3 regions of the Agrobacterium larrymoorei genome follow, and region 1 is predicted to be linked to each of the others. Evidence: riboswitches for the same ligand, from Rfam matches in the RefSeq annotation. Region 1 holds a riboswitch; each other region holds the start of a gene.
The links. Region 1 has a riboswitch for thiamine pyrophosphate ahead of thiB (thiamine ABC transporter substrate binding subunit). Riboswitches for the same ligand answer to the same signal wherever they lie in the genome.
Positions count from the first base shown of each region.

Region 1 (10,596 bases):
CCGCAGCCTCTGCCTGTTTCTGAAGCGCTTCCAGCTGCTTGGGGTCCATATTGGCGAGATCGGGCATCCCGCCCATTCCACCGCCAAGACCCATCTTGCCAGCAAGGCCACCCATCATCTGCTTCATGATGCCGCCCTTGCCCTTGCCGCCCATGGCTTTCATCATGTCGGCCATGCCGCGATGCATCTTGAGCAACTTGTTGATTTCGGCAGCATCGGTTCCGGAGCCGGCAGCGATGCGCTTCTTGCGGCTATGTTTCAGAATATCCGGGTTGGCGCGCTCGGCCTTGGTCATCGAGGAAATGATGGCGATCTGGCGGTCGAACATCTTGTCGTTCATGCCGGATGCGGCCATCTTGTCCTTCATACCAGCCATGCCGGGCATCAGGCCCATAATGCCGCCCATGCCGCCCATCTTCTTCATCTGGCCAAGCTGCTCTGCCAGATCGTTGAGGTCGAATTTGCCCTTGGCCATCTTCTCGGCCATGGCGCGGGCTTTTTCGGCATCGATATTTTCTGCCGCTTTTTCGACCAGCGAAACGATGTCGCCCATGCCAAGAATACGGTCTGCGATACGGCGTGGATGAAACTCATCCAGCTCGTTCATGCGCTCGCCGGTACCGATCAGCTTGATCGGCTTGCCGGTGACGGCACGCATGGAAAGGGCTGCACCGCCACGGCCGTCGCCGTCCATACGGGTCAGCACGAGGCCGGTAATGCCGACGCGCTCATCGAAGTTGCGCGCCAGATTGACGGCGTCTTGACCGGTCAGCGAATCCGCGACCAGCAGGATTTCATGCGGCTTGGAATTCTTCTTGATGTCGGCCATTTCCAACATCAACGGCTCGTCGATGTGGGTACGACCGGCGGTATCGAGGATCACGACATCGTGGCCGCCGAGCTTTGCCGCCTGCACGGCGCGCGAGGCGATATCGGTCGGCGACTGGCCCGCGATAACCGGCAGCGTATCGATACCGGTCTGCACGCCGAGCTGACGCAGCTGTTCCTGCGCTGCCGGACGCCGCGTATCGAGAGATGCCATCAGCACCTTCTTCTTTTCGCGGTCCGTCAGGCGCTTGGCGATCTTGCCGGTGGTCGTGGTCTTACCCGAACCCTGAAGACCAACCATCATGATGACGACGGGCGCAGGGGCGTGAAGATCGATGGACACGCCTTCGGAACCCAGCATCTCGACAAGTTCGTCATGAACGATCTTGACGACCATCTGGCCGGGCTTGATGGATTTGAGAACCGAGGCACCGACGGCCTTCTCGCGCACCTTGTCGGTGAAGGAGCGAACGACTTCCAGCGCCACGTCCGCTTCCAGAAGCGCACGGCGAACCTCACGCAGCGCTGCGGAAACATCGGCTTCCGAAAGCGAGCCACGGCCGGTCAGTCCATTCAGAATGGAGCCAAGGCGGTCCTGGAGGTTTTCAAACATCGTTTCATCCTTCTTCGTTTCGGGTTACCCGAAACGTCGGTGCTTTTGCTATCAAAAACAAGACGCCCAAGAGCGAGCATAGCCAAAAACCACCCGAGGGCGCATCGCGCTGTCGGGTGTTGACCTCCGGGATCTCTTTATACCTTTGCGGGTCCCGGTCGGCGGCTTGGAGTCTTGAAACTGCCAGCTGATCGGGCGGGATAAACATGAAATGCGCGGGGAAGTCAAGGCAAGTCGGGCCTTTTCGCTGAAACGCCTTCAAATTGACGTCTTCGTGAAAGCTTCATCTTCCCCTATTCGAACGCTTGTAGACAGCCCGTCACCCTCCTATAGCTTATCCATGAACCGCCGAAACTTCTTTCGCCTCTCCGCCATTGGCGGCCTGCTTTTAGCCAGCGGCGGCATTTTTGCCAGCCGCTCCTATGCCAGCGCCTATTATAACGGTCCTATTTCCGACCATTTCGACGGCGTGCGCTTCTTCAACCCCGATGGGGAGCAGCCGAACGGCTTTGGCGATCTTTTAAAATGGCGTTTCAACGGCCAGCGGGCGCAATGGCCGGAAAATTATCCGAGCCCTTTTCCCACAGCCAAGCCGGACCAGCGCGTTGAGGGAAAAGACCTCCGCGTGACGTTCGTCGGCCACGCATCCTTCCTGATCCAGACGGCGGGCCTGAACATTCTGGTCGATCCGGTGTGGTCGGAACGGACCAGCCCCTTCAGCTTTGCGGGACCGAAGCGCGTCAATCCGCCGGGCATCCGTTTCGAAGACCTGCCACCGATCGATCTCGTTCTGGTGACGCATAATCATTACGACCACCTCGATCTCGACACGCTGCACCGGCTGCATGTCGATCACAAACCGTATTTCGTCACACCGCTTGGCAATGACGCGATCATCCGTACCAGGGTGCAGGCCGCAAAAATCTCAGTCGGTGATTGGGGCGATGCACTTGCCGTCAGTCCCGATGTCAAAATCCATTTCGAGCCCTGCCATCACTGGTCCGCGCGTGGTTTGAACGACCGGCGGATGGCGCTATGGGCTGCCTTCGTCATCGAAACGCCGGGCGGCAAGATTTACCACATCGGCGATACGGGCTTTCACAGCGGCATGAATTACCACGCCGCGGCAAAGAAGCATGGCGGCTTCCGCCTCGCCAACCTGCCCTTCGGCGCTTACGAGCCACGCTGGTTCATGAAAGGGCAGCACCAGAACCCGGCGGAAGCGGTAGAAGGCATGAACATTTGCGGCGCCCAATATGCGTGCGGTCATCACTGGGGCACGGTGCAGCTGACGGATGAGTCTATCGACGCACCCATCATCGCGCTCAAGGCGGCACTTGGCGATCAGGGCGTCTCGTCCGAGCGCTTCCGCGCAATGCGACCGGGCGAAGTCTTCGACGTGCCCTCGGTTCAGGCGATTTAGGGTGCTTTATTCCGCAATGATCTTCACTCGTTGCCCCGGCTGAACCGCAGCCGTGGTGCTGAGCGCGTTGAGAACGCGAAACAGTTCAAGTTTCCGGTCCGTACCCATCATGCGCGCGGCGAGAGACGCAACAGTTTCGCCGGGCTTTACGGTTATTACCCGCACGCGAAGCGGCTTCAGCGCGGCTATTTCCGATGGCGTCATCTTGCGGAAGCTGGAACGCAGAACGTTCGCCACCGTATCCAGCTGTGGGCTACCCTTTGGCACCGCCGTCAGGAAGCGGAAAATCTGGTCACCGACGCGAATGACGGTGACATCGAAATCCCATTTGTCCGCGCTGGCGCGGGCCGTGGCGGCGGGCAGTCCATTCACCTGAATTTCGCGAACCGTTTCCGGCAGCAAACCGGCAACCCAGCCGCTGGTCAAGTAATTCGGCAGGCTCGTCTGCTTGGGGTCGGCCACACCGTCGAATCGAATGGCCATATCGCCCGGCCCCGTCGCCAGAACGGCTTCGACCTTATTGTCGATCTGGAAACCGTCCGGTACATCGAAGCGAATGCCGAGATTGCCGTGCAGGAACGTGTTGCCGCGGACATAACCTTCCTGCGGGCTATCGCCATAAAGCAAACCATCGATACCATTCAGGAACCAGTCGCGACCCTTGTCACCCACCTCGCCTTCCTGCCCGAAGGCGCGGGCATGGCGCTTGGCAAGCTCAATACGCTGCGGCGTGTTCGGGTGGCTCGAAAGAAAGTCGAGGCTCTGGTCGCTATCCGGATCGGCGGAGGTGAAGCGCGCATAGGCCGCCATGGAATCGAGGAAGCGGGGAGAGGCGTAGGGGTCATAGCCCGCCTCGCCCAGCATCCGAACGCCGATGACATCCGCCTGCAATTCCTGCTGGCGCGAGAAGGCGGCAAGACGCAGCTTGCCGCGCGCAAGCGCCTGCTTGCCAGCAAGATCACTGGACAGAACTTCCGCCACCACACGGCTCGCGATGACTTCGGCCTCTTCGCGGCGCTGACGCTCGATGCCGTGGTTGGCCGTTACGTGACCCATTTCATGCGAAAGAACGGCTGCGACTTCCGACGCATCATTGGCAAGCGCCAGAAGACCGCGCGTCACATAGAGGTAGCCGCCCGGAAGGGCGAAGGCGTTGATCGCCGGAGAATTCAAGATGGTGATGCGATAGGACTGCTGCGGGTTTTCAGAAACCGCCGTCAGCGCACCTGCAATTCTGGCAACGAGACGTTCGGTCTTGTCGTCATGATATTCGCCGCCATAGCTCGCCACGATGCGCGGATGCTCACGCGCGCCCATCTGCGCGCGCGGATCGTTCTTCTGCACCTCTTCCACGGTTTGCGGATTGTCGGACGGTTTCAGCGAAGACTGGTAGGCGGGGCTGAACAGCGACTGGCAGGACGTAAGCATAAGCGATGCTGCGGTCAGGGCGATAATGCCCCGGCCCGACCTGACCCTGTTTACAATTGTCTGACCGGAGGTGCGGCCCTCTAAGGCCTTCACACGCGTCATCATTCTGCCAGTCTGCTCCTAACGTTCCTGATCATCCGTTATAAGCAGACCAGAATACCAGATTTACCCCGATGGGCACACAAATGCTCGAACTGCGAAAACGATCCATAGCGTGGAAATATTCTGACGAAAGATGGTGTCGGCATATTTCTCAAATAGTTGGTTCAGATTCGCAAGTGCAAAATATGCGGACCATCAGTGTGTATTTGCAGGGTTGACACCGCGCCGCGTCCAAATTGTGGCACTGCGGCAGGCTAAAGATCAAGAAAAGTACCGATTTCGTGAATATCCGTCGCAGCGAAGAAAGACTGCGTGTCTCCCTGAAAAACGATTCTGCCGGAGCCAAGAAAAACCACCTCATCGGCAAGACGACGTATGTCATCCGGGTGATGAGTGACGAGTAGAACCGTATTGTTACTTTCCAGATGCAACTCTTTCAAAAGCGCCGCCATGCCCGCCCGCAGACCCGGATCGAGCGCTGCGAAAGGCTCGTCCAGCAGCATGATGGATCGCTTGCGCACGAGCGCGCGGGCAAGCGCGGCGCGCTGACGCTCACCGCCCGACATGCTGGAAGGCAGCCTTTTCTCGAAACCGGCAAGCCCCACCCGTTCCAAAGCGGTCCTGATGGATTCACGTTGCGCCTGCGAAAGCCGAAGCGATGGATCGATGCCAAGCCCGACATTGGTGAAGACATCCAGATGCGCGAAGAGATTATTGTCCTGAAAGATCAGCGAAACCGGACGCTCGGCAGGATCGTGATTGCTCACATCCTCTTGCCCGATCAGAACGCGCCCGGAATCCGGCTTTTCGAAACCGGCAACGAGATTGAGCAGTGTCGACTTGCCTGAACCGGATGGCCCAACGACCGCCGTTACCTTGCCGCTTTCGAACAGGCAATCGAAGGAAAAATCCTGTTCGCCCAGCGTCAGCGCTACCTTGTCCAGACGGACGCCCGATGCCTGCTCACTCATGCCGCCGCCTTTGCTGGATTGGATTGTCGCGAGACACCGCCCGCCGCCAGACACAGGCAGATGACACCCAGAATGAAGGCATAGCCCGCCGCATCATTGGTTCTGTAACTGCCCATATTGCTGTAGACCAGCCAAGGCAACGTCACGAAACTCTCAGAGCCGAAAAGTGCAACGGCACCGAGATCACCCAGTGAAAGCGCCATCGCGAAGGAAAAGGCCATGGCGAACGGACGCCAGAGCACTGGCCAGTCGATAAGGCGGAAACGCGACAGACCACTCATGCCGAGACTTGCCGATAGCTTCCCCGTTCGAGCCTGATGCGTGATGAAGGCTGGCTCTAGCACCCGCATGACAAAGGGCAAGGCCATCAGCATATTGATGAGTGCCACCAGCGCCGGAGCATAAACCGCGACATCGCCAAGCGGACGCAGGAGCAGAAACCAGCCGCTGCCAAGAACGACGGGCGGCAGGAGGAGAACGAGTGATGCGCCTGCGCCGAAAGAGGCGGACAGGAATCTGGCGGATACACCCGCTTTCCTGTTTTCGGTGATTACCTGACGCGCCCGGCTGAGAGCGACCGAAATCAACGTTGCCAGCAACGCCGAGACGACCGCAATCGACAGGCTGGTCAAAGCCGCACGAAGAAAAATCTGCGTGCCGAGAAGCCGCGTTAAATCTGCTGTTACGCCTGAGGCCGCTACCGCGACCAAAGGCAAGCCAACCCAAAGGATCAAGAGCAGAATTGCCGTTGCATCCCACAGGCGCGTTAGAATGCGGCCACCATCGAACCGTCTTGCGTTACGCCCATACGTTTGCCCTTCGGCATCCGCTACAGGCAAAAGCGAGAGAAGCACGAGCAGAAGGCCCGTCATGACGATTTGCATCAATGACAGGGCGATGGCGCGCGGCGGATCGAAATCGAACCGAAGCGCCTGATAGATCGCAACCTCGATAGTCGTCGCTGCTGGCCCTCCGCCAAGCAGCAGGACGAGGGTAAAGCTGGTGGCGCAGAGCATGAAGATGAGACCCGCAACACCCGGCACCAGCCGCTGAACGACCGGCCATTCGATAAAGCGAAAAACGGACCATGAGCCCATGCCAAGGCTGGCGCTCATCCGCCAGTACTCGCCCGGTATTCTCTCAAGCCCTGCCAGAAAGAAGCGCACGGCAAGCGGCAGATTGAAGAAGACATGGGCGATGAGAATGCCAGACAAGCCATAAATACTGAAGGGCTGCTCCGCACCCGCGGCCAGCAGCGCCGTGTTCAGCAAACCCTGCCTGCCCCAGATGGAAATCAACCCGAGAGCGCCTACAATGACTGGCAACCCCATGGGAACCGCCATCAACCGTATGATCCAGATGCGACCGGGAAAATCGGCCTGACGCGCCAGCGCCAGCGCCACGGGCAATCCAAGAACGACTGAAAGCACAGTCGAAAGCGTCGCCTGCCAGAGCGTGAAGCGTAGGATGCGCAACGTATAGGTATCGAAAAGAGCCTCCGAAGCAGCACCCGTATCGAAAGCCAGCAGCGCAGCGACGGCGAGCCCAATGAACAGAAGCACGGTGATGAATGCCGCCGTGCCGCCGATCAAGAACCTGCGTCTGTCGCTGCGCGCGATCATGTAACGCGACCTTTCGCGCTTACTTCACGCTCATGGCCGTCAGCCATTCGTCGATCCACGCCTTGCGGTTCTTTGCCACCTCTTCAGGCGACATCAGGAACGTCTTCGTCGGCTGGACGAGCTTGCTGAATGCATCCGGCAACGGTTGGGACGTTGCCGTCACCGGCATCATCCAGTTGTTTTCCGGAATCGCATCCTGAAAGCCCGGCGTCAGAATGAAAGCGAGGAACTGCTTGGCAAGCTCCTTGTCCGGCGCATTCTTCAGAATACCGGCCACTTCGATCTGGATGTAATGGCCTTCCTCGAAGCTCGCTGCCTGATACCGCTCGCTATGCTCGGCAACCATGTGATAGGCAGGAGAGGTGGTGTAGGAAAGCACCATCGGCACCTCGCCCTTGGTGAACAGGCCGTAGGATTCCGACCATCCCGGCGTCACCGTCAAAACGCGGTTCTTGAGCTTCGCCCAGGCTTCCGGCGCCTTATCTCCGTAGATCGATTTCACCCAGAGCAGAAGCCCGAGGCCCGGCGTCGATGTGCGCGGGTCCTGAATGGCAATCTTCTGGGACGGGTCGCCCTCGACCAGTTCCTTCATGCTTTTCGGCGGGTTCTTCGTCACCTGCGTATCGTAGACGACGGCGAAGTGGCCGTAATCATAGGGAACGAACACATCATCCTTGAAGCCGCCCGGCACCTTTGCGGAAGAACTATCGATCCCCGAAGCTTCGAAAAGTCCGGTTTGCTTTGCCTCGGCAATGAGGTTCGTATCGAGACCCACGACGACATCCGCCTTGGAGCCCGTACCTTCCAGCTTCAGCCGGTTGAGCAGCGCAACACCATCGGCCACACCGACGAAATTGACGGTGCAATTGCAGGTTTTTTCGAAAGCCTCCTTGACCTTGGGGCCGGGACCCCATTCGGAAACGAAGCTTTCGTAAGTATAGACCGTCAGTACCTTCTTATCCTGCGCTGCGGCGAGGCCGGGCAGAAGAAACGACGAGGCAACAAGGCCAGACAGGAACAAACGACGCAGCATCAGACACCTCCTCGAATGGGCAAACGGGAATAGGCGTCTGGATGGAAGCCGTCTAATCCCTCCGCCGGTGTTAACCGGATCAGGTTCTTCGGGTTGGCAGATGCCTCTCAGCCCTGTCTCTCAAGACAAAGCACCCCGTTAGATCTTCGCGAAGATGTAATCGCACATGAGGCCGTTGGCAAGGCGCAAGCCGTTACGCCTGCTCGGTCATATGCACCAGTTCCCAGACATGCCCGTCAGGATCCTGAAAGCTGCCTGCATACATGAAGCCATGATCCTGCACCGGCTTCCATTCGCGCCCGCCCGAAGAGAGCGCCGTCGCCAGCATGCTGTCTATCTCGTCGCGGCTGGAGGCTGAAAGGCAGGTCAAGACTTCGGTGCTGCTATTGGCATCCGCAATATCGCCGTTGATGAAGTCCCGGAACCGCTCTTCCTGAAGAAGCATGACGAAGATGTTCTTCTCCACGATCATGCAGAGCGTGCGCTCATCCGAATATTCCGGATTGAAACTGAAGCCGAGCGCGGTGAAGAACGCTTTCGACGCCTCGATATTCTTGACCGGTAAATTGACGAAAATCATGCGCATGGTCTGGGTTCCTCCCGTTTTGAATAGGAAAACGTAAATTCGCTTACCTGTCAAAGACGGTTAAGGAGAGACGATCCCAACAAGAGCAGGAATTTTTATCCTTCCAGCTCTTCCCGCAGCATCTCCAGTTCCAGCCACTCTTCTTCCATGGCCTCCAGCTTGTGCCTTAGCTTTGCCATCTCGTCGGCCAGCTTGTTGAATGCGCCGGGGTCTTTGGCGAAGAGCTGCGGATCGGCCATGCGTTCCTCACGCTTGGCAATTTCGCCCTGCGTCTGCTCCATCTCCTTGGGCAGATTTTCGAGCGCGAATTTCTGCTTGAAGGACAGCTTGCCCTTGGCCTTGGACGGTTCCGAAGCCGCAGCAGTGCTTGCGGTGGATTTCGCCTTATCCTGCTTTTCCGCCCGGCGCTTGTCATCGGCAGCGCCTTTGCGCTGCGCCATCATATCGGAATAGCCGCCAGCATATTCGATCCAGCGTCCATCCGGCGCATCCGGGTTGGCGGGTGCGATGGTTGAGGTCACCGTGCGGTCGAGGAAATCGCGGTCGTGGCTGACGAGAATGACGGTGCCGGAAAAATTCGCGACGATTTCCTGCAACAGATCGAGCGTCTCGATATCGAGATCGTTCGTCGGCTCATCGAGGATCAGAAGATTGGTCGGCTTGGCTAGAATGCGCGCCAGAATGAGGCGTGCACGCTCACCGCCGGAAAGCTTGCGGATCGGCGTGCGCGCCTGTTCCGGCTGGAACAGGAAGTCCTTCATATAGCCGGTCACATGCTTGACCTCGCCATTGACCAGCAGGTTGTCGCCGCGCCCGTCCGTCAGGTAATGAGCAAGCGTATCCTCGAGGTTCAGGTCCTCACGCTTCTGGTCGAGAGTGGCGATTTCGAGCTTGGTGCCGAGCTTCACCGTGCCGCTATCCGGTTCCAGCTGGCCCGTCAGCATCTTCAGAAGCGTCGTCTTGCCAGCACCATTGGGGCCGACGAAGCCGATGCAATCGCCGCGATTGACGCGCAGGGAGAAGGGCGCAACGATGGTGCGATCCCCATAGGACTTGGTGATGGTATCCGCTTCGATCACCAGCTTGCCGGATTCGCGACCCTCCGTAACCGTTGCCTGCACGGTACCCTGTGGGCCGGTGTGCCCGCGATAGGCCGCGCGCATGTCCCGCAGTTCGCCCACACGGCGCATGTTGCGCTTGCGCCGCGCCGTGACGCCATAGCGCATCCAGTGTTCTTCACGCTCGATAGCCTTGCCGAGTTTGTGCTGTTCCAGCTCTTCCTCTTCCAGAACCTTGTCGCGCCATTCCTCGAAATGGGCAAAGCCGCGATTGAGGCGACGGGATTGCCCGCGGTCGAGCCACACCGTTGCCGTCGAAACCTTTTCAAGAAAGCGGCGGTCGTGCGAGATCAGCACCAGCGCGCTGCGCGTCTGCTGCAATTCGCCTTCCAGCCATTCTATGGTGGGCAGATCGAGATGGTTGGTCGGCTCGTCCAACATCAGGATATCCGGCTGCGGCGCCATGACGCGCGCAAGCGCTGCGCGACGGGCTTCTCCACCGGAAAGGCTCGCCGGATTTTCCTGTCCGGTCAGCCCCAGATGCTCCAGAAGATAGGTGACGCGATAGGCATCATCCCCCGGCCCGAGACCGGATTCCGCATAGGCCTGCACCGTCTCGTAACCACCAAAATCCGGTGCCTGCTCCAGATAACGGATCGTAGCGGAGGGATGGCGAAAAACCTCTCCGGACTGTGCCTCCACCAGACCGGCAGCAATCTTCATCAGCGTCGATTTGCCGGAACCGTTGCGACCGACAAGGCAGATGCGGTCGCCCGGCTCCACCTGGAAATTGGCGCCGTCCAGAAGCGGCGTCACGCCGAAGGTCAGCTTGATATCGTCGAGTTTCAAAATGGGAGGTGCCAAGGCATCAGGCTCCGGTCAAATCATAGGGACGGGCAAGGACGATGGCCTTGCCGCTTTTGAGGCGAAGG
Region 1 is NZ_CP039691.1:394,514-405,109, forward strand. It holds gene ffh (signal recognition particle protein) at 1-1,441, opposite strand, end outside; gene CFBP5473_RS01835 (MBL fold metallo-hydrolase) at 1,782-2,864, shown strand; gene CFBP5473_RS01840 (M48 family metalloprotease) at 2,871-4,394, opposite strand; gene CFBP5473_RS01845 (thiamine ABC transporter ATP-binding protein) at 4,649-5,365, opposite strand; gene thiP (thiamine/thiamine pyrophosphate ABC transporter permease ThiP) at 5,362-6,987, opposite strand; gene thiB (thiamine ABC transporter substrate binding subunit) at 7,007-8,020, opposite strand; TPP riboswitch at 8,060-8,168, opposite strand; gene CFBP5473_RS01860 (VOC family protein) at 8,214-8,606, opposite strand; gene CFBP5473_RS01865 (ABC-F family ATP-binding cassette domain-containing protein) at 8,702-10,528, opposite strand; gene CFBP5473_RS01870 (thiamine diphosphokinase) at 10,533-10,596, opposite strand, start outside.

Region 2 (10,596 bases), 140 kb from region 1:
AGCGCATCTTCAGTCCCGCACACAAACGGGGCTTCGGCTATGTGTTTCAGGAAGCGCGGCTCTTTCCGCATCTGACCGTGGAGCAGAACCTGCATTATGGCCGCTGGTTTTCCGGCAAATCCGCAGAAGACGTAGAGTCGGCCAAAGTCATCGAGATGCTGGGCATCGGTGCACTGCTGAAGCGCAGGCCGGAAAATCTCTCCGGTGGGGAAAAACAGCGTGTCGCCATAGGTCGCGCGCTTCTCGTTCAGCCGCGCCTGCTTTTGATGGACGAGCCGCTTGCGGCGCTGGATGAGGCACGCAAGGCGGAGATCATTCCTTATCTGGAGCGGCTGCGCGACGAGACGAAAATCCCCATCATCTATGTCAGCCATTCGGTCAGCGAAGTCTCCCGGCTGGCGGACCGCGTGGTGGTGATGAAGGACGGCAGGGTGGATGCGGAAGGTGCCGCTTCGGAAATCCTCTCGCGCCCAGCCTTCAGCACGCATCTGGAACGGCGGGAAGCAGGTAGCATTCTCTCCGGCAAGGTGGAGACATTCGATGCCCGCCACGGCCTTGCCATCGTTCGTCTGAAGGGCACGAGCTTGCAGGTTCCCGCGAAAGCGGCAGAGCCGGGAAAGCCCGTGCGCGTGCATGTGCCTGCGCGTGATGTGATGCTAGGGACAGTTAAGCCCGAGGGTCTGAGCGCGCTGAACATTCTTCAAGGCCACATCGCCGATATCGCAACGTTTGAAGACGGCATGGCGATGGTGCAGGTGGATTGCGGCGGCGATATCATCCTGTCGCGCATCACCAGCCTCTCCGCAGAGCGGCTGTCGCTGACAGAGGGAAGCACTGTCTTCGCCGTCGTCAAATCGGCGGCGCTCGATCCCTACTGAGCGTCTCCACCTTCACGGCTACGATTGGCTTCCAGCCAGTCGATATCAGCCCGAAGCGCATCCTGCATACGGCTTTCCATGCCGCGATAGCGGGCCAGCAATTCTTCGCCAAAGGGCGTGAGACCCGCCCCGCCACCCTGCTTGCCACCCCGTTGCGATTCGATGACGGTTTGATTGAACATATGGTTCAGAGCATCCACCAGAAGCCATGCCCGGCGGTAGGACATGTCCATTGCCCGCCCGGCAGCGGAAATGGAACCGGTGGAAGCGATCAACTCCATCAGCTCGATCTTGCCGCGTCCGAGACGCTCATTCGGTGGAAAATCGACACGAAGAACCGGCTTGAGAGACTGATCGCTCATGGATGTGCCGCTCCGAAACGATCCTGCCATGACGGTTGCGCGCCCTCATGCGGCAGCGCTGTTGCTTCGAACACACCCCGCGCGATGGCGCGTGCCATGACAAGCGTTGCGAGGTGGCAAAGTTCGTGAAACTCCGCGACCTCCTGCAGCGGCCTCCGGCCAGTCGCCGCTGCAAACATTGTGTCGCCATCGCTGGCGAGATGCGAGGGCAGGATGGCGCGCGCTAGCCCGCCATGCGCCATAATAGATAGACGATGCGCCTGCGCCTTGGTCAAAACCGCATCCGTCACTACTGCGCCAATGGTGGTTGCGGTCAACGTGACGCCCTTGATGCGCATAGCACTGTCCGCGTCGGCAAATTCCGGCGGCAGGCCCAACCCGCCAAATTCGCCGCCTCTTTCGAAGGCAGCAGCCCAGAAATGCTGGCTGGACCCAACTGTCGCGGAGCCCATGGCGTTGACGGCAACGACTGCGGCTATTCCAACACCGGAAGAGGTTTTCGCGCTGGCAGAGCCAAGCCCGCCTTTGAATGTAGCCGTCGTGGCACCCGTCCCTGCGCCAACCGTACCGAGTGGAAAAGGCTTGCGGGACGCGGCCTTGAAGGCCTCATATCCCATCTCACGATAGGGCGAATGAAGACCCCAGTCCTTGTCTCCGCCATTCAGCAAATCCATCAAAATAGCCTGCGGAACGATAGGCACGCGGGTCGCTCCAACCTTAAGCCCGCGCCCGTTTTCCCGCAATCCCGCCTGTACCCCACCGGCAGCATCCAGACCGAAAGCGGAACCGCCGGACAGAACGAACGCATCGACGGCGTCCACTGTCATCAATGGATCGAGCAGCGCCGTATCCCGCCCGCCCGGCGCACCGCCAAGGGTGGAGCCGGAGGCGATTGCGGGCTCATCGAACACGATGGCGGTGACGCCGGAACCCAAAGTCAGGTCGGTCGCGTGACCCACCGCAACACCGTCGATGTCGATCAGGAGATTGTTCAAGGGCGGCATTCCTTCTCTGTGCTTATGCCGGTATCCCGCCCTGGCCTTATCTTGTCAATCTCAGGAGAACACCGCCGTACCTATGACAGGGGTGGAGGGAACCGCCATATCGCGCGGCTCCAGCATGCCGGAAAGGTAGGCCTCGCGCCCAGCCGTCACCGCCTTAGCGAATGCGCCAGCCATGATGACGGGATTACCCGCACCAGCCACCGCCGTATTCAGCAGCACGGCATCGTAACCAAGCTCCATAACGGTTGCTGCATGCGAAGGGCGGCCAAGGCCTGCATCCACGATCATTGGCACATCTGGAAAATGCGCCCGCATCGATCTCAGCGCCGTGATGTTGAGCGGCCCCATGGCACTGCCGATGGGCGCGCACCATGGCATCAGCACCTTGCAGCCCGCATCGATCAGTTTTTCCGCCACGACCAGATCGTCCGTCGTATAGGGGAAGACCTCGAAACCTTCGTCGGAGAGAATGCGCGCAGCTTCCACCAGTCCAAACACATCCGGCTGAAGCGTATCGTGATGCCCGATCACTTCCAGCTTGATCCAGTTGGTCTTGAACACTTCCCGCGCCATCTTGGCCGTCAGCACGGCTTCCTTTGCCGTATGGCACCCCGCCGTGTTGGGCAGGATGAGGCGATCCAGCTCGCGGATCAGTTCGAAAAACTGTCCGCCCTTTTTGCCCCCTGCGGTCTCACGGCGAAGGGAAATGGTCAGAATATCCGTCTTGGCTGCGCGCACGGCATCGGCCAGAACGGCGGGCGATGGGTAACGCGCCGTTCCGAGCAGAAGGCGGGAACTGACGTCGCGATCGTAAAGTCTCAACATATCATCCTCCCTGCATGGGCGAGAGGATTTCGATCCTGTCGAAAGCCTTCAGGTGAAAATCGGGGCGGTCTTCGGCATGGACGAGATCGCCATTGACCGCCGTCGCCAGCCAATCGCCCTCGTAGTCGAGCACGCTCAGAAGCTCCGAGAGTGTTGCTGTGGTGAGATCATGCTCTTCGCCGTTGACGTGAATTCGCATGGGAAACCTCCTTTTTATCCAGAATGTCGGCGGCCTGCCGCGCCATGGCGGGCGAAAGTAGAAAGCCGTGCCGATGCGCACCATTGATGAAGATCGTGTTGCCTTCCTCTTTGATGCGGGGAAGATTGTTGGGAAAAGCGGGCCGGATGCCCGTTCCCGTTTCGATAATCTGCGCTTCGCCGAAAGACGGGTGAAGCGCGTAAGCGGCGTTGAGAAACTCCATCATCGAACGCGCCGAAATCGGTCCTTCGTCTTCGGACTCGATCATAGTCGCACCCACCATGAAGCGCCCCGGCTCTCGCGGTACGACATAGAGCGGGATGCGCGGATGGAGCAGGCGCACGGGCCGCGAAAGTGAAATCTCGTCGCTCGCGAGATAGAGCATTTCGCCACGCACGCCGCGAAGCCCCGGCAGGGAACCGACCTGTGCACGGCCAGTGCAATCGATAGTGAGGTCGAAGCCGCTGCCATCCATGGTCTGGATGCCGAGATGGAACACCACACCCATCGAAACCAGACGCTGGTGCAGTGCATGCAGCGCCAATCTTGGATCGAGATGGCCCTCGCCTTCGAAGAAAAGCCCGTGCCGAAAACGCCCCGCAAGATCGGGCTCCAACGCTGCAATCTCCTCTTCGTCCACCCAGCGATAACCGGTTGTCCGAGAGGCAAAGCGCGAAAGCTCAGCCTTATCGCGGGCAGGCGCGACGACCAGCGTACCGTTGCGCGTAACGAGGCCGGGCGTCGCCTCCTCCCACCAGTCGAGCGCCGACTGGCCAAGGGTCAGAACCGCTTCTTCCGCACTCTCCCGCTCGCACCATGGCGCCAGCATTCCGCCCGCGTACCATGATGCACCGTGACCAACCTCGGCGAAGATGTCATGCACCTCCACCGAGAAGCCGCGTTTTGCCATTTCAAGAGCAGCCGTCAAACCGGCGACGCCCGCCCCTTTGATGAGAATGCGCATCTCACTCTCCGGCCACAGGCTGTGGCAGCGGCATATAGAGATCGCCGCCCTGCTTGAACTTTTCCGCCATGGCTTCCAGCCCTTCCTTCTGGGCTTCGGATCGGATGTCGTGTGAAATGCGCATGGAGCAGAATTTCGGTCCGCACATGGAGCAGAAATGCGCGACCTTGTGCGCTTCTTTCGGCAAGGTCTCATCGTGGAAGGACCGCGCCGTTTCCGGGTCCAGCGACAGATTGAACTGATCTTCCCACCGGAACTCGAAGCGGGCGCGGGAGAGCGCATCGTCACGCACCTGCGCTGCCGGATGCCCCTTGGCGAGATCCGCGGCATGTGCCGCGATCTTGTAGGTAATGACACCCACCTTCACGTCGTTACGATCCGGCAGACCCAGATGCTCTTTCGGCGTCACGTAGCAAAGCATCGCCGTGCCGAACCAGCCGATCATCGCAGCACCGATGCCGGAGGTGATGTGGTCATAACCGGGCGCAATATCCGTCGTCAGCGGTCCGAGCGTGTAGAACGGCGCTTCGCCGCAGGTCTTCAGCTGCTTGTCCATGTTTTCCTTGATCTTGTGCATCGGCACATGGCCGGGGCCTTCGATCATAACCTGACAATCTTTCACCCAGGCGATCTGCGTCAGCTCGCCCAGCGTCTCCAGTTCGGCAAACTGCGCCGCATCGTTTGCATCGGCAATCGAGCCCGGACGCAGGCCATCGCCCAGCGAGAAGGACACATCATAAGCACGACAAATATCGCAGATTTCCTCGAAATGCTCATAGAGGAAGCTTTCCTTATGATGATGCAGACACCACTTGGCCATGATCGAGCCGCCACGCGAAACAATGCCCGTGACGCGGTTGACGGTGAGCGGAATGTAGTGAAGCCGCACGCCCGCATGGATGGTGAAGTAATCGACGCCCTGTTCGGCCTGCTCGATCAGCGTATCGCGGAAAACCTCCCAGTTCAGATCTTCGGCGATGCCATTCACCTTTTCCAGCGCCTGATAGAGCGGCACGGTGCCAATCGGGACCGGCGAATTGCGGATGATCCATTCGCGGATATTGTGAATGTTGCGGCCGGTGGAAAGGTCCATAACCGTATCTGCACCCCAGCGGGTGGCCCAGACCATCTTCTCCACCTCTTCCGCCATGGAGGAGGTGACCGCCGAATTGCCGATATTGGCGTTGATCTTCACCAGAAAATTCCGCCCGATGATCATCGGCTCGGCTTCCGGGTGGTTGATGTTGGCGGGAATGATGGCGCGGCCCGAGGCCACTTCCTGCCGCACGAAGTCCGGCGTGACGTGATCGGGAACATGCGCGCCAAAACTCTCCCCATCACGGACCAGCTTCTCCTTCGCCCCCTCACGCCCCAAATTTTCGCGGATGGCGATATATTCCATCTCAGGCGTTATGATGCCTGCGCGGGCATAGGCAAGCTGCGTCACCGCTTTGCCATCCCTGGCACGCAGCGGCTGGTTGCGAGCCGGAAATTCCGGCGTCAGGCGCTCTCCGGTGGCAAAACCGTTATCTTCGGGTTTGACGTGACGGCCCTCGTAACGTTCGACGTCACCGCGCTCCAAAACCCATTGCTGGCGAAGACGCGGCAAGCCACCATCGATATCAAGCAAATGCGATGGATCTGTGTAAGGACCCGAGGAATCATAGACCGTGACCGGCGGTTCGCCAGCCGTCGGGTGCACTGCGATTTCGCGCATCGGCACGCGGATATGCGGGTGCACCACACCCGGCTTATAAACCTTGGTGGAGGCGGGCAGCGGACCTGTGGTCACCGTGGGAGAGAGATTTTTAGCAGCAATGTTCATCGTGAGGCTCCAAAGCAAAACAGTGGAGACCCAGTTCGAGCATGAAGACGAAAAAGCGCGGGATTGATAAAGATGACAGTTGCCCGGCGCTTGGCCGATACTGCTGTTTTCCGCGTTTGCACCGTCCCTACGCCAGTATGAACTGGATCAGGTTCAACGGGTCACTGCGCGTGGTAGCAGAATCTCAGCCCCTTGACGGGACACCCCTGGTGAATGCGACCATGAAACTCCCTGAACACTTTCTTGTCAAGTTGTCTCGGTCACCCGAAATTAACCTCACCGTTTATGGGAATGTTATTTTTTCGCGATTAACTGCAAGATGCGCTATGATAGCATCCAGCTTCAGGGAGATTACTTGGGATGAATTCAACTATTCGTGAAGTACTGTCGAAATTCGGCCAGCTTCCTGTTCCTGTCGACACGATTGCAGACGACGCCGATCTTTACGCGGCAGGGCTTTCTTCCTTCGCCTCCGTGCAATTGATGCTTGGTCTTGAAGAAGCATTCGATATCGAATTCCCCGACAGCATGTTGAACCGCAAGTCCTTCGCAAGCATCGGTGCGATTGAGACGACGGTGAAAGCCATCCTTGACGGTAAAGAGGCGGCCTGATGGACGCCGCCGTCGCTTCACAGAACATGGAACTGGCAGCACGCGCCAAGCGTGTGGCCTCCACTGCGGCCAAATTTGCCGATGACGTGGACGCGGCGGGTCGTTTCCCGAGTGAAGCAGTTGACGCTCTTCGAAGCGAGCGGCTGCTGGGCATTCAGGTGCCGACGCATCTGGGTGGCGAAGGCGCAAGTCTACAGGAAATCGCCGATATCTGCTGCACGCTGGGTCAGGCGTGTTCGGCAACCGCCATGATTTTCGCCATGCACCACATCAAGGCATCGAGCCTTGTGGAGCATGGGGAAGCCAGCGAATGGCACGGCGCCTTCATGCGCCGCGTGGCAAGCGAACAGCTTCTTCTCGGCTCGGCAACGACGGAAGGCGGCATCGGCGGTAACCTGCGCAATTCGATCTGCGCGATTGAAGTTACCGGAGATCAATGCCGGCTGGAAAAAGACGCAACCGTCATTTCCTATGGCAGCGAAGCGGACGCTATCCTCATCACATCGCGGGCGCATGCGGATGCGGCACCTGCCGATCAGGTGATGACGGTTTTCCTGAAAGACCAGTACAGCCTCGAAAAGACCCATGTGTGGAACACGCTCGGCATGCGTGGCACCTGCTCGGATGGCTTCCTGTTCAAAGGTGAAGCTCCTGCCGAACAGATATTCCCCAAGCCTTTCGCGGAAATCGCGGCACAATCCATGCTCGCCACATCACACCTTCTCTGGAGCGGTGTGTGGTACGGCATCGCAGCCGATGCCGTTGCACGCGCGCAGGCCTTCGTGCGTGCTGCTGCCCGCAAATCTCCCGGCGTCACGCCTCCCGGCGCGCTGCGTCTGGCAGAGGTTTCCAACAAGCTACAGATCGTCAAATCCAACGTGATTGCGGGCATCAAGGCTTACGAAGACACCAAGACGGACCCGGACAGATTGATGTCGATGGCCTTTGCCATCGCCATGAACAATGTGAAGATTTGTTCTTCCGAAACCATCCTCGAAATCATCAACCATGCGATGCTGATCTGCGGCATCATGGGTTACAAGAACGGCACGCCGTATAGCGTCGGGCGGCATCTGCGCGATGCGCATTCCGCGCAATTGATGATTTCCAACGACAGAATCTTGAGCAATTCCGCCAATCTCCTGCTGGTTCAGAAGCAGGACACGAGCCTTTTGGGATAAGACCATGGACATGCAAACATCGTTTCTCGATCGCCTGTTCGACAAGGGCCTGCTGATCGATACCGGCGTGGACGGCCTGTATGGTCGCAGCGGCCAGTTCGAAGACGTCATCACCGCTTTCGAACGCCTGATCGACAAGGTCGGCGGCGGTGACAAGGCCGAAGCCATCCGCTTCCCGCCCGGCATCAACCGCGCCTATTTCGAAAAAAGCGGCTACATGAAGAGCTTTCCGCAGCTTGCGGGCACCGTGCATTCCTTCTGCGGCTGCGAGCTCGATCATGTCAGCCTGATCAAAAGCATGGATGAAGGCACGGACTGGACGAAAGACCAGAAGATTACCGACATCGTGCTGACACCAGCCGCCTGCTATCCGCTGTATCCGACCATCGCCAAGCGCGGAAACCTGCCTGAAAATGGTGGTCTCTACGACATCCAGTCCTATTGCTTCCGCCACGAGCCTTCCAAGGACCCGGCACGCCAGCAGCTCTTCCGCATGCGCGAATATGTGCGCATGGGCACCGAGAGCGACGTGACCGAATTCCGCCAGATCTGGATGGATCGCGGCGTCGAGATGATGGAAAAGATCGGTCTCGAGGTGAAGATCGATATTGCCAACGATCCGTTCTTCGGACGCGCGGGTAGGATGCTGGTCAACAATCAGCGCGATCAGAACCTGAAATTCGAACTGCTGATTCCCGTTACCTCCACGACCAACCTGACGGCCTGCATGAGCTTCAACTACCATCAGGATTCCTTCGGTACGAAGTGGGGTCTGAACCTTGCCGATGGCGAAGTTGCCCACACGGCCTGCGTCGGCTTCGGTCTGGAACGCATCGCGCTGGCGCTCTTTGCCAAGCATGGTCTGGATGTGGATCAGTGGCCGCAATCGGTTCGCGAAACGCTCTGGGGCTGATGTTTGCATGACGGCAATATTTCCGGGCTTGAACGCTGAAAACTACACCCCTCACCCGCTCCATGCGTCTGACCGGATGTGGCCGGAAACCAATTGCTATGTCGATCTCTGGATCGAGCTTCTGGCCTCCAGCGGACTGCCGCCGGAGGCCATGCTCGGCTTCACGCTGACCCAGGATTTCGAGGGCGATCAGTTCACCTTCTTCAAGGTGCCGCTGGAAGACCTCGAAGCGCTCTATGGCATCCGCGTCACCGAACTGGCGATTTTCGACAGCATCGAAAACCACGTGGAAACCCAGCTGGAACGCGGGCGCATCTGCCTGATCGAGATGGACAGCTTCTACATGCCGGATACGCAGGGCGTCGGCTACCGCAAGGAGCATGGCAAGACGACGGTCGCCATCAACCGCATGGATAGCGAGAATCGCAAACTGGAATATTTCCACAATGCCGGTTACTTCGCGTTGGAAGGCGATGATTATGCGGGCATTTTCCAGCATCATCTGAAAGAAGACGAGCCGCCCTTCCTGCCCTATACCGAATTCGTGAAATTCGCCGAGGAGCCGGTGTCCGAAAAGCATCGCCGCGCTGTGGCAGAACGCCTGCTGACGCAACACTTCGCCAAGCGCCCGAAACAGAACCCTATCCGCGCCTTCGCAAAAGTGTTTCCAGCGCAGGTGGAGAAAGTGGCAGACCGCCCTTTCGGCTTCTTCCATAAATACGCCTTCAACACGCTGCGCCAGATGGGTGCGAATTTCGAACTGGCCGCAAGCCACCTGCAATGGCTGGGTGGCGAGCATGCCTTCAACGATGCCCCCGCACAGGCTCTGAAAATTTCCGAAGTATCCAAGACCGTGCAGTTCCAGCTTGCGCGTGCGGTAACGCGCCGCAAATTCGATGCTCTGGCAACCGTTCTCGATCCCGCTGCGGATGCCTGGGACGAGTTGATGGCAAAGCTTGGAAAAAACCTCGATAGCGCCAGCGAGGCCGCGTGATCGCGCCGGTCCACCATTCCGCCCGTCCCGGCCAGTTGCTGACGGAAGGCTGGACCCTGACGCTGACTGAGGCCGATGCCTATTCTCGTCCGTCAGATATTCCACTCGATGCCGAAGCCATCACGGCACCTGTGCCGGGAACCGTTGCCGAAGCACTCGAGGCTGTCGGAAAGTTCGATCGCTTCAATCCGAAGCCGCTCAACGGCCTTGATGCATGGTATCGGCTGACGCTGATTTCCGATGGCCCGGAACGCGCAACACTTCATTTCGACGGGCTTGCCACCATTGCCGAAATTTATCTGAATGGTGAGGTCATTGCCAGCAGCACCAGCATGTTCGAAGCGCAGGAAACGCCCGTTCAACTGACAGGCGCTGACGAGCTTGCCATCTGCTTCCGTGCGCTCGCCCCACGGCTTGAAAGAAGCGGCCCCCGCGCCCGCTGGCGCCCGCAAATGATGAATACGCAGGGCCTGCGGATGATCAGAACCACGGCACTGGGTTACATGCCCGGCTGGTGTCCTGAAATTCACGCCGCTGGCCCCTGGCGGTCGATCCGGCTGACACGAGGAAATGAAGCTACCTTCGAAATCAGGTCGTTCCGAGCGGAACTGACCACGGATGGCGCGGGCGTCATCAAACTTTCCGTCGAGGCTGCGGCCTCTACGAAACAGATCGAAGTTGAGTGTAACGGCCATAAAGCCCTTCTCTCGCCTATCGCAGATGGCCTCTTCGAAGGTGAGTTGAGACTGGACGGCATCGAGCCTTGGTGGCCAGCCACCCACGGCAAGCCGACCCTGCATGACGTCACGCTTCGGCTGGACGGGAAAAGTCACCCCATC
Region 2 is NZ_CP039691.1:539,407-550,002, reverse strand. It holds gene modC (molybdenum ABC transporter ATP-binding protein) at 1-878, shown strand, start outside; gene CFBP5473_RS02520 (winged helix-turn-helix domain-containing protein) at 872-1,240, opposite strand; gene CFBP5473_RS02515 (P1 family peptidase) at 1,237-2,244, opposite strand; gene CFBP5473_RS02510 (thiazole synthase) at 2,296-3,069, opposite strand; gene thiS (sulfur carrier protein ThiS) at 3,071-3,268, opposite strand; gene thiO (glycine oxidase ThiO) at 3,237-4,232, opposite strand; gene thiC (phosphomethylpyrimidine synthase ThiC) at 4,234-6,057, opposite strand; TPP riboswitch at 6,164-6,275, opposite strand; gene CFBP5473_RS02490 (acyl carrier protein) at 6,418-6,669, shown strand; gene CFBP5473_RS02485 (acyl-CoA dehydrogenase family protein) at 6,669-7,850, shown strand; gene CFBP5473_RS02480 (amino acid--[acyl-carrier-protein] ligase) at 7,855-8,763, shown strand; gene CFBP5473_RS02475 (DUF1839 family protein) at 8,771-9,757, shown strand; gene CFBP5473_RS02470 (glycoside hydrolase family 2 protein) at 9,754-10,596, shown strand, end outside.
Region 2: it holds a riboswitch for thiamine pyrophosphate, as region 1 does, so the genes downstream of both, thiC (phosphomethylpyrimidine synthase ThiC) here and thiB (thiamine ABC transporter substrate binding subunit) in region 1, are expected to answer to the same signal.

Region 3 (10,596 bases), on a different replicon from region 1:
GCCAGATAATTGTCGCGCAAGGCGCTCAAATCGATTGTCAGATAGCCGCTTGCGCCGCCTTTGGCCTTCTGATGGCTGATTGTCATGTCCATCGTCGTTCCCTTTATTCTTATCCGAATAAGCTATTGCAACGATGATCGAATTTTTGCAGATTGAATGGAATTTCATGCGACTAATCGCAGGAATGCGCAATTTTATGCAACGAAACGGAATGAAATTATGTCGTCTCTGGACGCTACGGATCGCCACATCATCCGCCTGCTGCGGCTCAATGCGCGCATGAGCAATGCCAAGCTTGCCGCAGAGGTTGGTCTTTCGCCATCCGCCTGCCTGCGGCGCGTGGATATTCTGGAGCGGGAAGGCGTCATTCGCGGCTATACCGCCATCACCGGAAGTGCCGCGGGCGACGAGATGATCTCCGTCATCGTGCAGATCACACTGGACCGGCAGACGGAAGATTTTCTCAACCGCTTCGAAAACGCCGTGCGGCGTTATCCCGAGGTGCGGGAATGCTATCTGATGACCGGCGGTTCCGATTATCACCTGCGCGTCGAGGTGGAGACGGCGGGAGATTTCGAGCGGGTGCACAAGGACATATTGTCCAAGCTACCGGGCGTCTCGCGCATTCACTCCAGCTTCGCCATCAGAAACGCGCTCGCTGGCGGCAAGCTGAAGGTGGCGGAGCGAAAGCCCTGAAACTCTAAGCATTCCACCAGCGATAAAAATGGTGCACGGGGCCGCGCCCTTTGCCGATCTGGATATTGCGCCCGGCGGCCAGTGCGCCCTGGAGATATTCCTTGGCAAGGCCAATCGCATCCGGCAGAGCCAGCCCAAGTGCCAGGTGGGCGGTAATCGCTGCGGCAAGCGTGCAGCCTGTTCCGTGGTCGTTCGTGGTTTCGATGCGCGGCATGGAAAACTCCTGCACGCTCGTCCCGTCGAGAAGAAGATCGGTGCTTTCCGGCCCGCTTCCATGCCCGCCCTTGATCAGCACGGCGCGGGCTCCAAGCGCAAGAATTTGCTCGGCCTGCTTTATCGTCGCCTTGCGGTCACCAGCGATTTGGCTGCCGGTCAGTAGCGCGGCTTCGGGAAGGTTAGGCGTTGCAAGCAGCGCCTGTGGCAGCAGTTCTGCGCGCAGCGTTTCCACCGCTTCCTCTCGCAACAGCCGGTCGCCGGATGTCGCCACCATGACGGGATCGAGAACCACCGGCTGCGATTGTCCGCTAAGCCGCTCTGCAATGATGCGGATCGTATCGATGCGCGATACCATGCCGATCTTCACGGCCCTGATATCGAGATCGGAAAAGACCGCGTCCATCTGCGCTGCGATCACTTCGGCAGATACATCTTCGACTGCGGTCACGCCCTTCGTGTTCTGCGCGGTAATGGCCGTAATCACGCTCGATGCATAAACGCCGAGTGCCGAAAAGGTCTTGATATCCGCCTGTACTCCGGCGCCGCCGCCGCTGTCGGAACCGGCAATGGTCAATGCAATGGCCGTCATGCGCGCGCTCCAAGACCCTTATCTACCGCCCGGCGAAATTCCTCGGTCGCGGCAGCAATATTTTCCGCGCGGAACAGTGCGGAAATCAGCGCCACACCATCGGCTCCGGCGGCGATGATGGAAGGAACACGTTCCAGCGTGATCCCGGCAATGGCCCCAACCGGCGTGTCGGGCCGCTTGTGACTTAGAAAATCTCGCAGTTCCTTCAGCCCCTCCAGCCCGACCGGGCGGTCGGGATTGACCTTGGATGTGGTCTCGAACACGCCACCAATGCAGGCGTAATCCGCAGAGGTTTCAGCCACGCGCTCAGCATCCGCCATCGATTTCACCGTCAGGCCTATGATGGCTTCGGCACCCAAAAGCCGTCTTGCCATCTCAGTCTCTATGTCATCTGCCCCCAGATGCACGCCATCTGCGCCCGCAGCCAAAGCCACATCCACGCGGTCATTGATCACCAGTGGTACGCCGGTCCCTTTTAGAGCCTGCGCAATCAGCCTCGCCTGCTCGATCATGCGCCGGGTGGAAGCGTGCTTGTCACGGTACTGGATAATCGTCGCGCCATGGCGCGCGGCAATGGCTGCAAGCTCCGGCAGAGGCGCAATATCTGCAAGCGACGCATCAACGAGCGCGTTCAGCCGATAATCAATCTTCGTCATGTTCAATCCTTGCATGGGAGAGAATGTCGTTGCCGTTAAGGTTGAAGAGCGCATCCAGAAACGCTGCTTCGAAACTGCCCGGCCCGCGCGCATGCCGGGCTGCAATCTCAGCCGAAACGCCGGTCACGGTCAGTGCTGCGGCAGCCGCCAGCATCACGTCGTTTTCCACCGCCATGAAGGCGGCAATCACGCCACCGGAAAGGCACCCGGTTCCCGTTACTTTCGCCATAAGGGAGTGGCCGTTGACGATGCGGATTTTGCGGGTTGTATCGCTTAAACGATCCACAGCCCCTGTCTGGATACGAAGCGCCGTGCCTACATCGCCGATCACGGCCATTTCGGCAGCATTTCCACGCATGATGGATGGGTTGAGTTGCGCCAGCTCATGGGTGAAATCCAGCCGAGAAGGCGAATAATCGCAATGAACGGGGTCCACGATCCACGGCTTGCCTTCCCCATTGGCAATCGAGACCGCCATGCGGATAACCTTGCGCCGTTCAGCATCCAGCGTGCCAAGATTGATCGTCAGCGCGTCTGTCTTGCGAACAAAACTTTCGATCTCTTCTTCCGAAGAGGTCATGGAAGGAATGCCGCCCACGGCGGTAATACCGTCTGCAGTAAACTTCTGCACCACCGTATTCATCAGGCAATGAACGCGCGGACGTCGCTCCCGCACACGCGCCAGAAGATCTGCCGCCGTTTGAGCGGTGGGAAAACTCGACATGTCTCAATCGCCTCCAGACGCTGAGATCAGGGCACATTCGAGCGGAGAAAAGAAAAGCTTTGCCAGCAGCGGCGACCGTTCCGTTCCTACGCCGGCATAACCCGGATCAGGTTCAAGAGTTCGGCTCACCGCCATCTCAGCATCGTTCGATGCTCCCCTCGGAATGAGCGGAAACTGTCGCTTTTTTGCAGATGTGTCAATGCTTCACATGAAGCGTCGATTGCCTTCAGGCAGTGACGGCCTGTCCCGCCTGCTTGCGGAAGCCCGGCAGCGACCGGGCGCTTTCTTCCAGTGCATCGATCAGGTGATCGATCGTCGTGCGCGCCGGTCTGCCGAGTGCGGTGATCACGCCCCATTGGAAGGGCACGTGGAAGGAAAGCGGCAGCACGGCAAGGTCTTTTACCGGCAGCCCGCTGACGGTGATCGATTCGACCACGGCGACCCCAAGCCCGGCGCGGGCAAGCGACATGGACACATAGGTCGCGTTGCTATCGACAATGCCGTACAACTCTATGCCCTGCTCGCTGAAAGCCTGCTCGATCTGCATGCGCAACCGGTAGGGATTGGCAGGCGCGATGATGCGGCGGCGGGCAAGGTCGAGCGGGGTTATGACGTCATTCTGCGCCAGCGGATCATCCTGCCTAACGATGGCAACGCAGGGCACTTCGCCGATCCAGTGCACGTCTATACCGGGATTATCCAGCGGAAGGCTTGCAAGGCCCACATCCGCCGTGCGCGCCACCACGGCCTGAACGACATTTTCGGACGCGATGCTGCGCACATGCACCTGGTTTGGAAACAGAGGCTCTGGCAGCTTTGCGAGTGCCGTGGGCACGAGGCTTGCGGCCAGGGCTGGCACCGCCATGATTTCGATGGGCCGCGTATCGGCATCATCGATCCGCCTTGCGCTTTCGCTGATCGTGCGCAACCCGCCAAGAAAAAGCTCGGCCTGCGAGAAGAAAGCAATGCCCTGCTCGGTCGGCGCAATGCGCGGTCCGTTGCGGTGCAGAAGGGTGAAACCGATATCCTGCTCGAGGTCTTGGATGAGGCGGCTGACGACCGGCTGGGATTTGCCCAAAGCCTTTGCCGCGCCCGTCATGCTTCCGATGGATACCACCGCAACGAATGCTTCAAGCTGCCGGGTATCCAGATATTTCTCAATCATTTTCAGGCCTTGGGTGGCACGGTCTCAGTCGACCATATGTTTCGGCGGCTTCAACAAAACCTTGGAGCCTTTCCATTCGACAAGGAAACGCTCTTATCACCTGAAATGGACGTTTCAGGGGTTTTGCCCGTATGGAAGTGAAATAATTTGCCCACCCGTAGACCCAAACCGCGAGGGCCTTTCAATGTGGTAGGTGATGGCGCTTCCAGTGGCAAGCGCTATATTTTCACAACTGCGCGTTTTCCTGATCGGCCAGTTCCGGCTTCTTGCCTTCGAATAGGCGCGCGCGCGAACCGTTGAGATGCTGGCGCATCAACCGGCGGGAAAGCTCGCAATCGCGGTTCTTGATCGCCTCGTAAATGGCGGCGTGTTCGTCATAGACATGGCGAAGACCAAGCATCGAATTCTTCAGCGAAAGCCCGTGAAACTGCATGCCGACGGCAATATGATCCTTCAGCGCTTCCATGGCGGTGGAGAAATAGGTATTGCCGGAAGCCTTGGCGATTGCCAGATGAAACTGGAAATCGGCATCTTCCCGGTGCCGCTGACGGTTGGTCGCTTCTTTCAGCGAAGCCAGCGCGCGGCTGATCAGGGCAAGTTCCGCCTCGCCATAACGCTCCGCCGCGCAGGCTGCTGCTTCCGGCTCCACCGTCATGCGAAATTCGTAACAGTTCTGCAGATCGGCAATATTTTCCAGCGGGCTGAAGCCTAGCGCCTGCTTGACGCCGATGCTGCGCACGAAGCTGCCCGCACCCTGCCGCGAATAGACAAGGCCCTTGTCGCGCAGCTTTTTCAGCGCATCGCGCACAATGGGGCGGGAAACTTCGAATTCGGCGGCAAGATCGTGCTCCGTCGGCAGGCGCTCGTCATTCTTGTACGCGCCGGACTTGATGGCATGCTGAAGCCGTTCGTAAACGACGTCGCTCAAACTCTTGCGATGAGAAACCTGTTCTATCGCCCCCATGTTTTCTCAGCCTCTCCACCTGTTACAGCCTCGGCCAGCCGGACGAGTGTGTCCTCCGCTCCGAAGCCGCCTGATTTGGTAATGTAGAAGGTGCCATTCATTTCAGCAACGGGTAGGCCGGGCATTGCTTCGCCAACGAAACGCAGCAGATGAATGCCCTGCGCGTCGAAATAGGCCTCCGCCGTCGCCCCGCCGGAGAGCAGAACGGTGTCACCCTGCCGCACCATGGTTGCCAGGGAAGCGGAAAGTGCCGCCGCAGCTTGAGTTGCCGCGACTTCCGTTTCTGCGGGCACCGCCTGCAACAGCGTGATTGCCGCATTTTCCTGCCGGGTTTGACTGGAAGAAATCACCCCATTGGGTGCGGCATGATAGGCAAGGTCGGGATATCTGGCGCGAAGCTTCGACACCTGCTCCAGCGTGATCGGGTCGCGCGAACCCACCGCCATGACGACGCGGTGTGTGGGATAGGAAATTGGCTGGGCCTCCGTAGAGGCACCCCCCGCAATGGCTTTTGCCAGCGACAGCGCGCCGACCAACAGCTCATCCGGCTGAATGCCGTCAGCCACTGCCCGCATTTCCTCTGGCGTTGTCGTGTCCGGAAAACGGCATCGCGCCGCCAGCCGTCCAAGCTTCTCCGCAATCGAAATCGGGGCCGCCACCCCGAATCCTTCGATCATGCCGTTGCGCACAATGCGCCCGAATTCCGGAATGCCGGGCAGCACCACCGCGCGCTCGAATCCCAGCGCCTCGAGCTCCTCCTCAAGATTGCCTTTCAGCCGGGAATCGACCTTCTTGAACAGCCGGATGCCGGGTTTGAGTGCGGCTTTAACGGCTGCGACCCGTTGCGCTGCCTCACCCGCCGGAATTTCACGGCTTCGCGTGGTGACGGTTATGACGGCGGCATCGCTTTCGATGGCTTCCGCAATGAAGCGTTGATCGGCAACGACGGTGACTTTCTTTCCTGCAGCGGCAAAAGGCGCTGCCGTATCCAGCGCGCCCGTCAGATCATCCGCCACGATCAAAAGCCTGTCGAAATGCCTGCTCATTCCTGTTTCATTCCTTGTATCGATGTCGCGATAGGGAGGTCCCGGCTCTCGCATTGACCTCCCCTCTTGCGTCATCCTCGGGCTTGACCCGAGGATCCATCCACGTTGCGGGTGGCGAGACGTCGGTGGATGCTCGGGTCAAGCCCGAGCATGACGGCGGTGGGCGGGAGCGCCACCCGCCAAACCGCGTCCTCTCAATAAGCCGCCCGATAAACCCCCAGCACGTCCTCCACCGACATATCCCGCGGGTTATTGTTCATCAGCCGCCGGATGGCGTGGGCCTCCGTTGCCCAGTCTGAAAGGTCCGCTTCCTGCGCCTTATGCGCCGAAAGCCGCATCTCCACGCCGAGTGCCTTGCAGAAGCCATAGGCAGCATCGAGCACACCTTCCGGGTCTTTCGCGACCGCAAGACCGAGCGCTTCGAGCACTTCTGCGGTCTTCTCTGCGCGGGCAGGCACGTTGAAGGCCAGCACGTGCGGGAAGATGATGGCGTTTGCCAGGCCGTGGGGAAGGCCCAGCCGGGTTCCGAGCGGGTAGGCCAGCGCATGGCCCGCTGCCGTATTGACCGGGCCGAGGCAGATGCCGCCGTAATAGGAGGCGAGCATCATGCCCGCGCGCGCTTCGGTATCCTTGCCGTTTTCCACAGCACGGGCCAGATATTTGCCGACGAGGCGGATGCCCATGCGGGCGTAACCATCGATCAGGTCGTGGGCGTTGATGTTGGTGAAGGCTTCGACGCAATGGGCCATGGCGTCGATACCGGTTGCAGCCGTTACCGCCGGCGGAACGGACCATGTCAGTTCAGGGTCGAGAATGGCGATATCTGCCAGCAGATGCGGGCTTTCCACTGCCTTTTTCGAATGCGTTGCGCTATCGGTAATCAGCGCGCGGATACCGGCTTCGGAACCAGTACCTGCAGTCGTCGCGACCTGCGCCAGCGCGGTGCGTCTGCCAGCCACCTTGTTGGGGCCGACGACATGATCCAGAGACTGGTTGCCATCCCACAAGGCTGCAACGAGCTTGGCCACATCCAGCACCGAGCCGCCGCCGAGGCCGACGACCAGTTCGGGTTTCAGCGCCCGCGCCGTTGCCAGGGCCGCATCCAGCGCCTTGTCATCCGGCTCCGGCGGAGTGTTCGAGAAGACCTCGATATCGCCGGATAGCTTCAGCCGGTCGACGAAGCCGACCGTGTGTTCGGTGGCGATCACCAGCACGCGCTTGGTGCCTGCGGCCCATTCTCCAAGCTTGGAAGAAGCGCCCGCGCCGATTTCCAGTCGCTTCGGCTGATGCAGTGTTATTGGCCGTGCCATGGCATCCATGATCCTGCTCCTTACTGCTGTTCCAGCGCATCCATGCGCGCCCAGACGGTTTCGCGTTCCGCCTCGGATAGCTCCACCAGTGGCGGGTGCACGCGCAGCCAGCCATTATCGCCGCGACGCTTCGCCACCATGGCTTTCACGGTTGGAAGCTGCACATAGGAATTGGTCAGTTCACGCCAAGCGACGATGCGGTCCTGCGCGGCCTTCACGACATCTTCCTTGCCCGCGACGTTCCAGTTGTCGAAGACGATGCGAAGATCTGATGCAACGAGGTTGGAACTTGCGGTGATGCAGCCAGCGCCACCCACCTGCAACAGCGGCAGCAGCACCGGGTCGGCACCGGCCAGAACGCCGAAGCCGGGGAAGGCGGCAACCATGGCCTTCATATTGTCCAGATCGCCGGAGCTATCCTTGATGCCGACGACCACGCCGGGGAAATTCTTGCGCAGACGTGCAATCACATCATGCGGAATGGCGACGCCGGAAACCTGCGGAATATGGTAGAGGATGACCTTGAGGCGATTATCCTTCACCCCTTCGATCACCTTGGCATAGGCGCGGTAGATGCCCTCGGCGCTCACGCCCTTGTAATAGAAGGGCGGCAGCAGAACGACGGCGGGAACGCCTGCTTCCACCGCATGGCGAGTGAGTTCGATGGTGTCGGAAACAGCCGTCTGCGCCGTGCCGGGCAGAAGCTTTGCTGCGGGCACGCCGCCTGCAATCGCCTTTTCCAGAATGTCCATGCGCTGCTTGAGGCCGAAGGAATTGGCCTCGCCCGTCGTGCCGAGAAGCGCCACGCCATCGCAGCCCTCTTCGATCAGCGCCTTGCAATGGGCAGTGAACAGGCGGAAATCCGGCGTGCCGTCTTCCGCGATTGCTGTCGTTGCGGCGGAATAGACGCCGCTGATATCGAATGCATTAGCCATTGTTCTTCTTCTTTCCTGCAATCAGCTTGCGGGCATAGGCGATGGCCGCATTCATGTTGACGTGGTTGGCCTTGCCGGTTCCGGCAATGTCGAAGGCGGTGCCGTGATCGACCGAGGTGCGGTCGATGGGCAGGCCGACGGACACGTTGACGGCGGTGTCGAAGGCCACGAGCTTGATCGGGATATGGCCCTGATCGTGATACTGCGCGATGACGAGATCGAACCCGCCCTGATAGGCGCGGTGATATACCGTATCGGCGGAAATCGGGCCATAGACATCGATGCCCTCGGCGCGTGCTTTCGCAACGGCGGGTGCGACGAACTCATCATCCTCAGTGCCGAACAGACCGTTTTCGCCGCAATGCGGATTGATGCCCGCCACCGCAATCTTCGGCTTGTCGTAACCGATGCGTTTCAGATGATTGTTGCCAGCGCGAATGGTCGCCAGAATACGCTCCGGCCTGGCGCGGGTGATCGCATCCTTCAATGCTACGTGGGTCGAGACATGGATGACCTTGAGGCGCTCGGATGCCAGCAGCATGAAAGCGGATTTGGAGCCGGTCAACGATGTCAGCATGCCGGTGTGGCCATCATAATGGTGGCCCGCGGAATTCAGCGCTTCCTTGTTGATCGGGGCCGTGACGATGCAGCCGATCTTGCCTGCGCTCGCCGCCTTCACGGCGCTGTCGATGAAGCGGAAGGAGGCATCGCCCGAGACCGAACTGAGCTTGCCCCATGCAACCGGCGCACCTTCGATCTCGATGTCTTCGACAAGACCCGTCAGGTCGAGGTCGGAACCGAGTGCCGTCTTGGCGGCCTCAAGCTGCTTGAGGTTGCCGAAAACGCGGGTGTTGGCCCGGTCCTCGGCGCTCATTTCGGTCAGGGCCTTGATGGTGATTTCCGGGCCGACGCCAGCCGGGTCGCCCATGGTGATGCCAACGATATCGCTCATGCGTTTTCTCCGTCGATCCAGCCTTTTTCAAGCTGCACGTATTTGATGGCGCGTCGGTAATAGGTGTAGGCAAGGTGCAGCGTGCCGTCCTTGCCTTCCAGTAGCGCCGGGTAAGACATTTCCTTGTTGCGGCCATCGACCGAATTGTTCGAAAGGCAGGTGCCGGGACCGTCTTCCACGATGCGCCGCTGCGGGAAGCTCTTGCCGCCATCTGAGGAAATGCAGAGCGTTACCGGCGCGCGCGGCACGCCCCAGATCGGCGTGATGCCGCCTTCCGCATTCGGGCGATGGTCGTCTTCGCCAAGCTCGTCGTAAAGAGACTCGCGGCGCGCATCGGATGTGGCGGCGGAAACGGGGTTGCACAGCAGCGCCACGCGGCCATCGGCAAGGCGAATGGCGGCGATGGAAGAGTTGTTGTTGGGAACATCCGTTGCCTGCGGTACGGACCAGCTGCGCCCACCATCGCGGCTTTCGGTTCGATAGACGAAATCCGACTGGCGGCGGCGGAAGAAGGCGGCCATGTCCTGTCCGCCCAGGGACACGATGGTCATGTGTACGCAGCCGAAACTATCCGGCACATCGGTCACGGCCCAGGTCTTGCCTTTGTCGGTGCTGACGGCGACAGCCGCCGTATCATGCGTGCCGGTCCACTTCGCGCCGGGGCGTGGGTTGCAGAGAAAGAGCGGCAACATCCACGCGCCGTCATCGCGGCGCACGATGGTGGCCCGGATGAAGGTGCCGTTTGCTAGTCCGATATCGCGAGCAGGGCCGGATGTGATTTCACCGTTCGTCGCGGAGAGATCGTGCATCATCACGCGGCTCTCATCCTGATTGCCGGAAGGCTGCGCGGTGTGGAAAAGCAGGATGTTTCCATCCGGCTTCACATAGATCATCGGGTTCTGTTCGGAACGTTCCCCGTCATGGCTGGCAAGGTGTGCCCTCGACCATGTGTCTGCGCCATCCGCCAGCGTCGAGATGTGAATGGAAATATCGGACTTGCCTTCCAGCGTTCCACCGAACCAGGCGCAGGCCAATTCGCCGCCCGGCAGGAAGCTTAGAAACGCCGCATGATTCTGGATTTTGGGGGAGGGGAGAAAGGCTTCCTTACGTCCCTGGCCTGCCGCAAAAAGATGCCCATCCATCTTTGCAGCTATCTCGTCCGGCGTCATGAATTTCCTCCCATCGCGTGCCTTGTTGGTGGCGATAATCCGCTTGTAAACAAATGTTGTCAAGTTGGATTGATGCAAATTACCTTATGGTTCTGGCAGATGAAGTCAAAATAAAATAATGAAAACAATATATTATGAAATTAAAACGATAAGAAATTTCTGTAAAGAAGATAT
Region 3 is NZ_CP039692.1:1,219,621-1,230,216, forward strand. It holds gene alr (alanine racemase) at 1-92, opposite strand, end outside; gene CFBP5473_RS19905 (Lrp/AsnC family transcriptional regulator) at 220-696, shown strand; gene thiD (bifunctional hydroxymethylpyrimidine kinase/phosphomethylpyrimidine kinase) at 701-1,501, opposite strand; gene thiE (thiamine phosphate synthase) at 1,498-2,157, opposite strand; gene CFBP5473_RS19920 (hydroxyethylthiazole kinase) at 2,144-2,881, opposite strand; TPP riboswitch at 2,948-3,050, opposite strand; gene CFBP5473_RS19925 (LysR family transcriptional regulator) at 3,108-4,046, opposite strand; gene CFBP5473_RS19930 (FadR/GntR family transcriptional regulator) at 4,273-5,010, opposite strand; gene CFBP5473_RS19935 (four-carbon acid sugar kinase family protein) at 4,998-6,056, opposite strand; gene CFBP5473_RS19940 (iron-containing alcohol dehydrogenase) at 6,251-7,375, opposite strand; gene CFBP5473_RS19945 (dihydrodipicolinate synthase family protein) at 7,387-8,301, opposite strand; gene pdxA (4-hydroxythreonine-4-phosphate dehydrogenase PdxA) at 8,294-9,253, opposite strand; gene CFBP5473_RS19955 (sialidase family protein) at 9,250-10,422, opposite strand.
Region 3: it holds a riboswitch for thiamine pyrophosphate, as region 1 does, so the genes downstream of both, CFBP5473_RS19920 (hydroxyethylthiazole kinase) here and thiB (thiamine ABC transporter substrate binding subunit) in region 1, are expected to answer to the same signal.